Regions from separate parts of the Acidovorax sp. KNOB132 genome, predicted to be linked through region 1. Evidence: riboswitches for the same ligand, from Rfam matches in the RefSeq annotation. Region 1 holds a riboswitch; the other holds the start of a gene.

The links. A riboswitch is a leader RNA that binds a small molecule or an ion and turns the genes downstream of it on or off. The one in region 1 is predicted to bind S-adenosylhomocysteine.
Region 2: linked by a shared signal. The riboswitch ahead of metH (methionine synthase) and the one ahead of ahcY (adenosylhomocysteinase) in region 1 are both predicted to bind S-adenosylhomocysteine.

Annotation. Positions count from the first base shown of each region.
Region 1 covers NZ_BAAJYT010000003.1:68,581-73,839, reverse strand. Annotated here, with positions in the region: gene AC27IO_RS01230 (peptide chain release factor 3) at 1-616, opposite strand, end outside; gene AC27IO_RS01225 (hypothetical protein) at 796-987, opposite strand; partial or broken gene AC27IO_RS01220 (acyltransferase family protein) at 1,103-1,834, opposite strand; S-adenosyl-L-homocysteine riboswitch at 1,973-2,069, shown strand; gene ahcY (adenosylhomocysteinase) at 2,139-3,569, shown strand; gene AC27IO_RS01210 (TlyA family RNA methyltransferase) at 3,707-4,708, shown strand; gene metF (methylenetetrahydrofolate reductase [NAD(P)H]) at 4,705-5,259, shown strand, end outside.
Region 2 covers NZ_BAAJYT010000045.1:12,453-17,711, forward strand. Annotated here, with positions in the region: gene AC27IO_RS09220 (NADP-dependent isocitrate dehydrogenase) at 1-1,236, opposite strand, end outside; gene AC27IO_RS09225 (DMT family transporter) at 1,396-2,340, opposite strand; gene AC27IO_RS09230 (hypothetical protein) at 2,635-3,366, shown strand; S-adenosyl-L-homocysteine riboswitch at 3,428-3,525, shown strand; gene metH (methionine synthase) at 3,537-5,259, shown strand, end outside.

The DNA.
Region 1 (5,259 bases):
GGGGAATGGTCTCGAAGTCCTGCGGGCGGCGCTCGCTGCCCGACTCGAACACCGTCATGGCCTGCGTGCGCAGGTTGATGATGCCGCCGAAACCCTTGCCCTGGCCCACGGGCCAGGTCATGGGCACGCAAGGCATGCCCAGCTCGCGCTCGACCTCGTCCAGGATGTCCAGCGGTTCGCGCACTTCGCGGTCCATCTTGTTCACGAAGGTGATGATGGGCGTGTCGCGCTGGCGGCAGACCTCGATCAGGCGGCGCGTCTGCGCCTCCACGCCGTTGGCCGCGTCGATCACCATCAAGGCCGAATCGACGGCGGTGAGCACGCGGTAGGTGTCTTCCGAGAAGTCCTTGTGGCCCGGCGTGTCCAGCAGGTTCACCACGTGGTCGCGGTAGGCCATCTGCATGACCGAGCTGGCCACCGAGATGCCGCGCTGCTTTTCGATCTCCATCCAGTCGCTGGTGGCGTGGCGGCTGGCCTTGCGGCCCTTGACGGCGCCGGCGATCTGGATCGCGCCCGAGAACAGCAGCAGCTTTTCCGTGAGCGTGGTCTTGCCCGCGTCCGGGTGGGAGATGATGGCGAAGGTGCGGCGGCGCCGTGTTTCGGAGACGTAGGACACAGAGTTTTTTTGGTGAGGGCGCGGCGCAGCGGTGGGCCGAAGTACGGGCGCCAGGGTCGGCGCGCTGGCGCGCCGCCGCAGAGGGCGCCCGCGGAAAAGTGGCCGTATTCTAATGTCGGCCCTGCAACCGGCCATCGCTGGGCGGCGCCGGACTGCGGCTGTCCGGCGCATAGCCATGGTTACGTGGCCGTTTGGAGTGCCAGGGGCATGCGCTGGAACCAGCGCTTGAGCCGCAGCGCCGGGGACTCCACGATGTGCCAGGAGGCATATCCGGCCACGAAGGCCAGGGCCACCGACAGCAGCAGGCTCTGGGTGAATGGAAGTTGCGGCCACAGCGCATGCACCGATTGCTGAATCGGGCAGCTGTACAAGTAGATGCCGTAAGACGGGTCTCCGCCGCGCTGCAAAAAAAGCCAGCGCAGGCACATTCAGCGAGCCTAGAAAGATCAGCAGTGGCGGCAGCAAAAGAAGGCCCGCCGAATGCTCCAGATGGAATCCGAAGAACAGCACAGCTGCCAATGGCGCCAGTACAAGCAGCAGGCGGCCGGAGCGCGCATGGAACTCGTCCCTGAATACGGCAATGAGCGCGCCATAGGTGAAATAGGCAGGGTATTCGAACCAGTGCTGCATTTCCCCGGCGAGATCCGAGTTTCGGGCTGTGAGAAAGAAAGCGATGTAGGCTAGGCCGACCACGCCAGCGAGCCAGCGCGACCTGAAAACGCCCACCAGTCCCACGCCTGCCAACACCAGGTAGCAAAGGCTCTCCATGGAGATGGTCCATAAGGGCCCGTTCATCAGGTGCTTGATCGGATTGTTTTCGAACACGCCCGGCATGTAGGGGTAGTCCTTGATCAACAGCACGTTGCGAAAGTAGTTGATCGTGTCTGGATGGTTCAGGAATTCCGCTGCCGGCAGAGAGGTGAAGAAAAGCCCGAACAAGAAGACATTGCTGAGCACGGCAATCAGCAGGCCGGGCCAGATCCGCAGAAATCGCTTGAGCAGAAACGCGGGCACCTGAGGCTGGCGCAACCAGCTCAGCGTGACGAGATAGCCGCTGATTGTGAAGAAACTCATTACCGCTACGCCACCGACCATGTCGGAATACAGCCAGGAGGGTGATGCAGTGTGCGTGATGTGAAAGTGGTGGCTGAAGATCACCGCGCTCGCTGCGCAGATCCGCAGTAGGTCGAACAGGTTGCCCCGGTGCTGTATGGACATGGTCGCTGGTTTTTCTGGCTCACTAAGGGGCGTGTTGCGTGTTGTAAGAGGGCTGTAGAACCATTCCCTTATCAGCTATGCAGGGTGCCAAGCTCCGCGCATGGGAATTGATAAAAGCCGATGTCCTTATAATCGCCGCTTTCCGAGGAGCGTTGCAGCGTCTTTACCCCCGGTGCCCGGTGTGCGGCAGGGACGCGAGGCTCGGATCATCATTTTGCAACGACGCTCGCCCACGCTTCTTGTGCGGTGAGTGAGCCATTCCCCTCCGATGCGTGGTTTTTTACCTTCTTTACCGGAGAAAACCATGAGCGCAGTTCTCAAGCCCCAGGCCGACCAGGCCATCGCCGACCTTTCCCTTGCCGCATGGGGCCGCAAGGAAATCCGCATCGCCGAGACCGAAATGCCCGGCCTGATGGCCATCCGCGACGAGTTCGCCGCCAGCCAGCCGCTCAAGGGCGCGCGCATCACCGGCTCGCTGCACATGACGATCCAGACTGCCGTGCTGATCGAAACGCTCAAAGCCCTGGGTGCCGACGTGCGCTGGGCTTCGTGCAACATCTTCTCCACCCAGGACCACGCCGCTGCCGCCATCGCCGCCACGGGCACGCCGGTGTTCGCCATCAAGGGCGAGTCGCTGGAAGACTACTGGGACTACACCCACCGCATTTTCGACTTTGCGCCTAAGGGCAGCGCGGGCGAAGGCCCCAACATGATCCTGGACGACGGCGGCGATGCCACGCTGCTGATGCACCTGGGCCAGCGCGCCGAGAAGGACGCCTCCCTGGTCGCCGGCAACGGTGCCAGCGAGGAAGAGCGCATCCTGTTCGCCGCCATCCGCAAGAAACTGTCGGAAGACGCGACCTGGTACACCCGCAAGTCGGCCGAGATTATCGGCGTGACGGAAGAAACCACCACCGGCGTGCACCGCCTGAACGAGATGTCCGCCAAGGGCACGCTGCTGTTCCGCGCGATCAACGTGAACGACTCGGTCACCAAGTCCAAGTTCGACAACCTGTACGGCTGCCGCGAATCGCTGGTGGACGGCATCAAGCGCGCCACCGACGTCATGATCGCCGGCAAGGTCGCCGTGGTGGCCGGCTACGGCGACGTGGGCAAGGGCTCCGCCCAGGCGCTGCGCGCGCTGTCGGCCCAGGTGTGGGTCACCGAGATCGATCCCATCAACGCCCTGCAGGCCGCCATGGAAGGCTATCGCGTGGTGACCATGGACTACGCCGCCGACAAGGCCGACATCTTCGTGACGACGACGGGCAACAAGGACATCATCACCCACGACACCATGGTGAAGATGAAGGACCAGGCCATCGTCTGCAACATCGGCCACTTCGACAACGAGATCGACGTCGCGTCGATCGAGAAGTACGAATGGGAAGAGATCAAGCCCCAGGTGGACCACATCACCTTCCCGGACGGCAAGAAGATCATCCTGCTGGCCAAGGGCCGCCTGGTCAACCTGGGCTGCGGCACGGGCCACCCGAGCTTCGTGATGTCGTCGTCGTTCGCCAACCAGACCATCGCGCAGATCGAGCTCTTCACCAAGCCCGATGCCTACGAGGCCGGCAAGGTCTACGTGCTGCCCAAGCTGCTGGACGAGAAGGTCGCGCGCCTGCACCTGAAGAAGGTCGGCGCCATGCTGACCGAACTGACGGACTCGCAGGCCGCCTACATCGGCGTGAGCAAGAGCGGCCCCTACAAGCCCGACACCTACCGCTACTGATCGGGCGGGGCTTCGCGCCCCGGGGCGGCGGCCGGTGACTCCGGCCTGTTTGCCCCTGTTTTGCTATAAAAATAATAGCTTTCTGCGCTAGATGAATATGCGCTGGAGGCCTTTTTGACTCTGAAAAGGACGGGCGCATGCGCGCAGACGTGTATCTGGTGGACAAGGGCCACGCCGCGACCCGGTCGCAGGCGCAGCGCCTGATCGCGGCCGGCGTGCAATGGCGGCTGGCACCCAGCCTGCCCTGGCACAAGGTGGCCAAGAACGGTGACGAGATTCCGGACATCGCCGAAGTGCAGTTGCTCGACCAGTCCGAGGCGCGCTACCTCTCGCGCGGCGGCCTCAAGCTGGAAGGCGCGCTCGTGTCCGCGGGCCTGGACGTGGCGGGCTGGCGCTGCCTGGACGTGGGCCAGAGCACCGGGGGCTTTACCGACTGCCTGCTGCAGCGCGGCGCGGCCCAGGTGATCGGCGTGGACGTGGGCCACAGCCAACTGCACGACCGCCTGCGGCAGGATCCGCGCGTGGTGGCCGTGGAAGGCGTCAACGCCCGGTCCCTGACGGCCGCATCGTTGCAGGACGCCTGCGAGGACGCCTTGTCCGAGCAGGTCGAGCAAGACCCCGACGACAACGAGACCCAGCCCGAAGCGCCCTACGGCTGGATGCGCAACGGCGGCCTGATCGACGACGAGTACGACGACAGCGACGATGCCAAGGAACACGACGTCGAAGCCTTCAAGGCCGAGCGCTCTGCCCGGGCGCGGGCCCGCGCGGAGGGCGCCCTGCCCACCGTGCGCCGGCGCCGGGCAGGGCTGGAGCAGGTGGACATCACCCCGGTGTTCGATCTGGTGACGGGCGATGTGTCGTTCATCTCGCTCACGCTCATCCTGCCGGCGGTGGCGCCGCTGCTCAAGGCCGGCGGCGACCTGCTCATGCTGGTCAAGCCGCAGTTCGAACTGCAGCCCGGCCAGGTGGGCAAGGGCGGCATCGTGCGCGATGTGTCGCTCTACGCCGTGGTCGAGCAGCGCATCCGCGGCTGCTGCGCGGAACTGGGCCTGACAGTAGCCGCCTGGATGGACAGTTCCATCGATGGCGGCGACGGCAACCGTGAATTCTTCGTCCATGCAAGGAGGGCGGCATGACTGCCTCCAATCCACCCTTACCCGTCAGTTTCGAATTTTTCCCCCCCAAGACGCCCGAAGGGGCCGAAAAGCTGCGTGCCGTGCGGCAGGCGCTGTATGCCCGGCGGCCCGAGTTCTGTTCCGTCACCTACGGTGCGGGCGGCTCGACGCAGGAGGGCACCTTCACCACCGTGCGCGAGATTCTGGCGGAGGGCGTGAGCGCGGCCTCGCACTTCTCGTGCATTGGCGCCACGCGCGAGACGGTGCGCAGCCAGCTGGCCACGCTAAAGGCCATGGGCGTGAAGCGCCTGGTGGCCCTGCGAGGCGACCTGCCGAGCGGCTACGGCGCGGGCGGCGAGTTCCACTACGCCAGCGATCTGGTGGCCTTCATCCGCGCGGAGACGGGCGATGACTTCCACGTGGAAGTGGCCGCCTACCCGGAAGTGCACCCCCAGGCCCGTTCGCCCGAAGCCGATCTGCAGGCCTTCGCGCTCAAGGTGCGTGCCGGCGCGCACTCGGCCATCACGCAGTACTTCTTCAATGCCGACGCCTACTTCCGCTTCGTGGACGAC
Region 2 (5,259 bases), on a different contig from region 1:
CACGTTGGGCACGGTGCCCATGGTCTTGGGGTCGAAGGCACCATGCCATTTGCAGAAGTTGATGATCTCCTGATAGATGCGGGCGAAGGTGCTCTCGGGGATCACCGCCTTGGTGTCCTTCAGGCGGCCATCGGCGCCCCACATCTTGCCGCCGTTGCGGATCATGGCGGGCATCGAGGCATCGACGATCACGTCGTTGGGCGAGTGGAAGTTGGTGATGCCCTTGGCCGAATCGACCATCGCCAGCTCGGGGCGGTTTTCGTGGCAGGCGTGCAGGTCGCGCTTGATCTCGTCCTGCTTGCTCTGGGGCAGCGTGGCGATCTTGTTGTACAGATCGACCATGCCGTTGTTCACGTTCACGCCCAGTTCTTCGAACAGCTGCGCATGCTTGGCGAAGGCTTCCTTGTAGAAGATGCGCACGGCGTGTCCGAAGACGATCGGGTGCGACACCTTCATCATCGTCGCCTTGACGTGCAGCGAGAACATCACGCCGGTCTTGTGCGCGTCCTCGATCTCCTTTTCGTAGAACTCGAGCAGGGCCGTCTTGCTCATGAACATGCTGTCGATGATCTCGCCGTCCTTCAGCGACACCTTGGGCTTGAGCACCGTGGTCTTGCCGCTCTTGCCGACCAGTTCCATCTTCACGTCGCGCGCCTTGTCGAGCGTGATCGACTTTTCGCCGTGGTAGAAGTCGCCGTGGTGCATGTGCGAGACGTGCGAGCGCGATGCCTGGCTCCATTCGGCCATGCTGTGCGGGTTCTTGCGGGCGTATTCCTTGACGGCCTTGGGTGCGCGGCGGTCGGAGTTGCCTTCGCGCAGGACCGGGTTCACCGCGCTGCCGATGCACTTGTTGTAGCGGGCGCGGATGTCCTTTTCTTCGTCGGTCGTCGGATTTTCGGGGTAGTCGGGAATCGCATAGCCCTTGCCCTGCAGTTCCTTGATGGCCGCCACCAGCTGCGATACCGATGCGCTGATGTTGGGCAGCTTGATGATGTTGGCGTCAGGCGAGAGCGTCAACTTGCCCAGGGCGGCCAGGTTGTCGGGCACGCGCTGTGCCTCGGTCAGGCGCTCGGGAAACTGGCCCAGGATGCGGCCGGCGACCGAGATGTCGCTGGTCTCCACGTGGATGCCCGCTGGGGCCGCGAAGGTCCGCACGATCGGCAGAAAGGCGGCGGTCGCCAGGGCGGGGGCTTCGTCGGTCAGCGTGTAGATGATGGTCGGTTGCGTCGTGCTCATTCGCTTGCGTTCCTTGGGAAGGGGTGACAGATCAGCCGGTGATTTTCGCGCTTTCTGAAGGCAGTCGGCACAGATGCCCCTCAGCGCCGTTCGGGGCAGGTGCCCACGCGCCCGATCATGGGCATGAAAGGGGTGCCCGCTGGACGCGCTGCTGCAGGCTCACGCGCGCTGTGCCGATGCCCGGGTGACCAGCCAGATGCCGCCGCACACCAGCACCAGGGCCACCGCGTTGCGCCATTCGAGCAGGCTTTCTTCCAGGAACCAGGCCGACAGCAAGGTGCCGAACACGGGCACCATGAAGTTGAACGCGGTGATGAGGCTCACCCGGTTGTGCTTGAGCAGCAGGCTCCAGATCGAGATGGCCAGCGACGACAGCACCACCAGATAGGCCAGCAGCGATGACGAAGCCCACGTCACCTCGCCCAGCGCCCCCCCCAAGGCATAGCCGAGCGCCAGCAGCACCATGCCGCCGATGGTCAACTGGTAGGCGGTCATCACGATGGGGTCCATCCCCTGGGAAATGCGCTTGCCGTAGACGCCGCCCAGCGCCAGCACCAGGGCGGCGATCACCACGAAACCTTCGCCCAGCAGGGCGAACTCGAAATCGGTCAGCGTTCCGGCCAGCCCGGCGCCGAGGTTGACCGCCATGACCCCCGCGAAGCCCACGATGCAGCCCCAGGCCTTGGCATGGCTGATGCGGTCGTTGTGGTACAGGAAATGCGCCAGCAACACGCTGAAGAAGGTGCCGGTGGCGTTCATGATCGACGCCTTCACCCCCGTCGTGTTTGCCACGCCGATGTAGAAGAAGATGTATTGCAGCGTGGTCTGCAACAGACCCAGCAGCGCCAATTGGCCCCACGCCCGGGCCGGCCAGCCGCTGATCTGACGGCCGCTGGCGGCCACCCAGGCCAGCAGCGCCAGGCCCGCCAGGGCGAAGCGCCAGCCGGCGAACACGAGCTTGGACGGGGTGTCGCTGCTGTCGATGCCGAACAGCGCGTAGCCATTCTTGATCGCCGGATACGAGCTGCCCCAGAGCAGGCAGCAAAACAACGCCAGCAGGAAGACGTTCCTGCGTTGCGCTAGTGGGGAGATAGGGGGCGACATGGCTTCTTTCCAGGCGGGGCGGTGCCCCAAAATGGTGAATTTTGCACAAGTTGTACGACAACTCTGCATGTAAATATCCTGACTTGGCCGAATGTGGCCTCTTTTAGAGTATTTTTGCTCCTTATTGTCCGATGACTATCCGAAACCGCAGTGAACTGGCCTCGGGAGCCGATCACAAGGCATGGGCCCACCTCCGACGGCCCTGCGGCGGCATCGACGTGAGTACGGAAGGACTGCCTCGGCAGTTTCAGGAAACCCTGGCTGCTTTTCAAGCCTTGTCGATAATGCGGCGCAATGCGACTGACGTTCGTTCCGCTCCTCCTGTCCTGCTGCACGCTGGCGGCCGTGTCCGGCTGCACCAGCCCGCCCGCACCCCATGGCGAGGTCAAAGGCGCGTCTGCGAATGGCAGCGAATTGGGGCAGTCCGACGTGAACCGCATGGCGACGCTAGCCATGCGCGAGAACCTGGACAGCCTCTACCGGCTGATGGACAAGCTCTACCGCCGCAACCCTGCCGAATGGCGCAAGACCAGCGCCGTGGGCCGCGAGCAGGCCATGGAGCAGGTCCGCACCACCATCGAGAAGGGCGGGGTGTGGGCGCCCTTGCAGGGGCGGCGCGACATCGCGGCGATGGCCGCGGCCCTGGCGCCCGAATTCGCGGGCGACCGCGTGGCGGCGTTCATCTATGCCACGGCCGACATGATGATCACCGCGCACGACGGAAAGATCGAGTTCTTCCTGCTCGACAGCCTGGATGCCCAGCACCTGTACAACGCGGCGCGCAATGTGGAGATCGCCGTGTGGATGCTCTCGCAGCGCCGCACCGCGGCGGGCCAGCCGCTGCTGCTGGCCGACGAGATTGGTCCGCAGGGGCGCAATCTGAGCTTCGAGCGCGAGTTCGGCAAGATCATCGGCCGGCTCGATCTGCTGTCGGCGGTGGCCACCGAAAAGTACCGCCGTGCCGCCATCACCTATGTGCAGGGGCTGGTGGGTGGCTCGTTCCTGCAATTCCTGCCGGTGCGCTAGCGACCCACTCGAAATGGCCGGCCGGCGGCGTGCCCTAGCGCCGGCCGCGTAAAATCCGGCCGCCCCCGAGGAGCGTTGCAGCGCCTGCCGATCAACCGGCTCAACCAGGCGTCAGGCTCGGGCGGCGATGGCCCCACTGTCCAACGACGCTCGCCTGTTCCCAACTACCGATTGCGCAGGTGAGCCTGATGTCCGCCCCCCTTATCCCGCCTCCCATGAAGCTCTCGGGCCTCGAACCGGTTTCCATCGGCGAGGGCACGCTGTTCGTCAACATCGGCGAGCGCACCAACGTCACCGGCTCCAAGGCCTTCGCCCGCATGATCCTGAACGGCCAGTACGAAGAGGCCCTGGCCGTCGCGCGCCAGCAGGTGGAAAACGGCGCGCAGGTCATCGACATCAACATGGACGAGGCCATGCTCGACAGCAAGGCGGCCATGGTGCGCTTCCTGCAGTTGATCGCCTCCGAGCCCGACATCGCCCGCGTGCCCATCATGGTGGACTCCTCCAAGTGGGACGTGATCGAGGCCGGCCTGCGCTGCATCCAGGGCAAGGGCATCGTCAACTCCATCTCCATGAAAGAGGGCGTGGAGAAGTTCAAGCACGAGGCGCGCCTCGTGAAGCGCTACGGCGCCGCCGCCGTGGTGATGGCCTTCGACGAGGTGGGGCAGGCCGACACCTACGAGCGCAAGATCGAGATCTGCGAGCGGGCCTACCGCGTGCTGGTCGACGAGGTGGGCTTTCCGCCCGAGGACATCATCTTCGACCCCAACATCTTCGCGGTGGCCACCGGCATCGAAGAGCACAACAACTACGCGGTCGATTTCATCGAGGCCGTGCGCTGGATCAAGCAGAACCTGCCGGGCGCCAAGGTCTCGGGCGGCGTGTCGAACGTGAGCTTCAGCTTCCGTGGCAACGACCCGGTGCGCGAGGCCATCCACACCGTGTTCCTGTACCACGCCATCCAGGCCGGCATGGACATGGGCATCGTCAACGCAGGCATGGTCGGCGTGTACGACGACCTGGAGCCCACCTTGCGCGACCGCGTGGAAGACGTGGTGCTCAACCGCCGCCCCGATGCCGGCGAACGCCTGGTCGAGGTGGCCGAGACGGCCCGCAGCGGTGCCAAGGACGAAAGCAAGCGGCTCGAATGGCGCGGCACGCCCGAGCACCCGAAGACCGTGGGCGAACGCCTGTCGCACGCGCTGGTGCACGGCATCACCGACTTCATCGTGGAAGACACCGAAGAGGCCTACCAGGCCATCGTCGCCAAGGGCGGGCGGCCGCTGCACGTGATCGAAGGCCCGCTCATGGACGGCATGAACGTGGTGGGCGACCTGTTCGGTGCGGGCAAGATGTTCCTGCCGCAGGTGGTCAAGAGCGCCCGCGTGATGAAGTCCGCCGTGGCCCACCTGATCCCCTACATCGAGGAAGAAAAGCGCCAGGACGAACTGGCCGGCCGCGACGTGCGCAGCAAGGGCAAGATCATCATCGCCACCGTGAAGGGCGACGTGCACGACATCGGCAAGAACATCGTCACCGTGGTCCTGCAGTGCAACAACTTCGAGGTGGTGAACATGGGCGTGATGGTGCCCTGCCACGAGATCCTGGCGCGCGCCAAGGTCGAGGGCGCGGACATCGTGGGCCTGTCAGGCCTGATCACGCCCAGCCTGGAAGAGATGCAATACGTGGCCGGCGAGATGCAAAAGGACGAGCACTTCCGCATCAAGAAGATCCCGCTGCTCATCGGCGGCGCCACCACCAGCCGTGTGCACACCGCCGTCAAGATCGCGCCGCATTACGAAGGCCCCGTGGTCTACGTGCCCGATGCGTCGCGCAGCGTGAGCGTGGCGCAGAGCCTGCTGGGCGACGGCGCCGACCACTACGTGCAGGAGT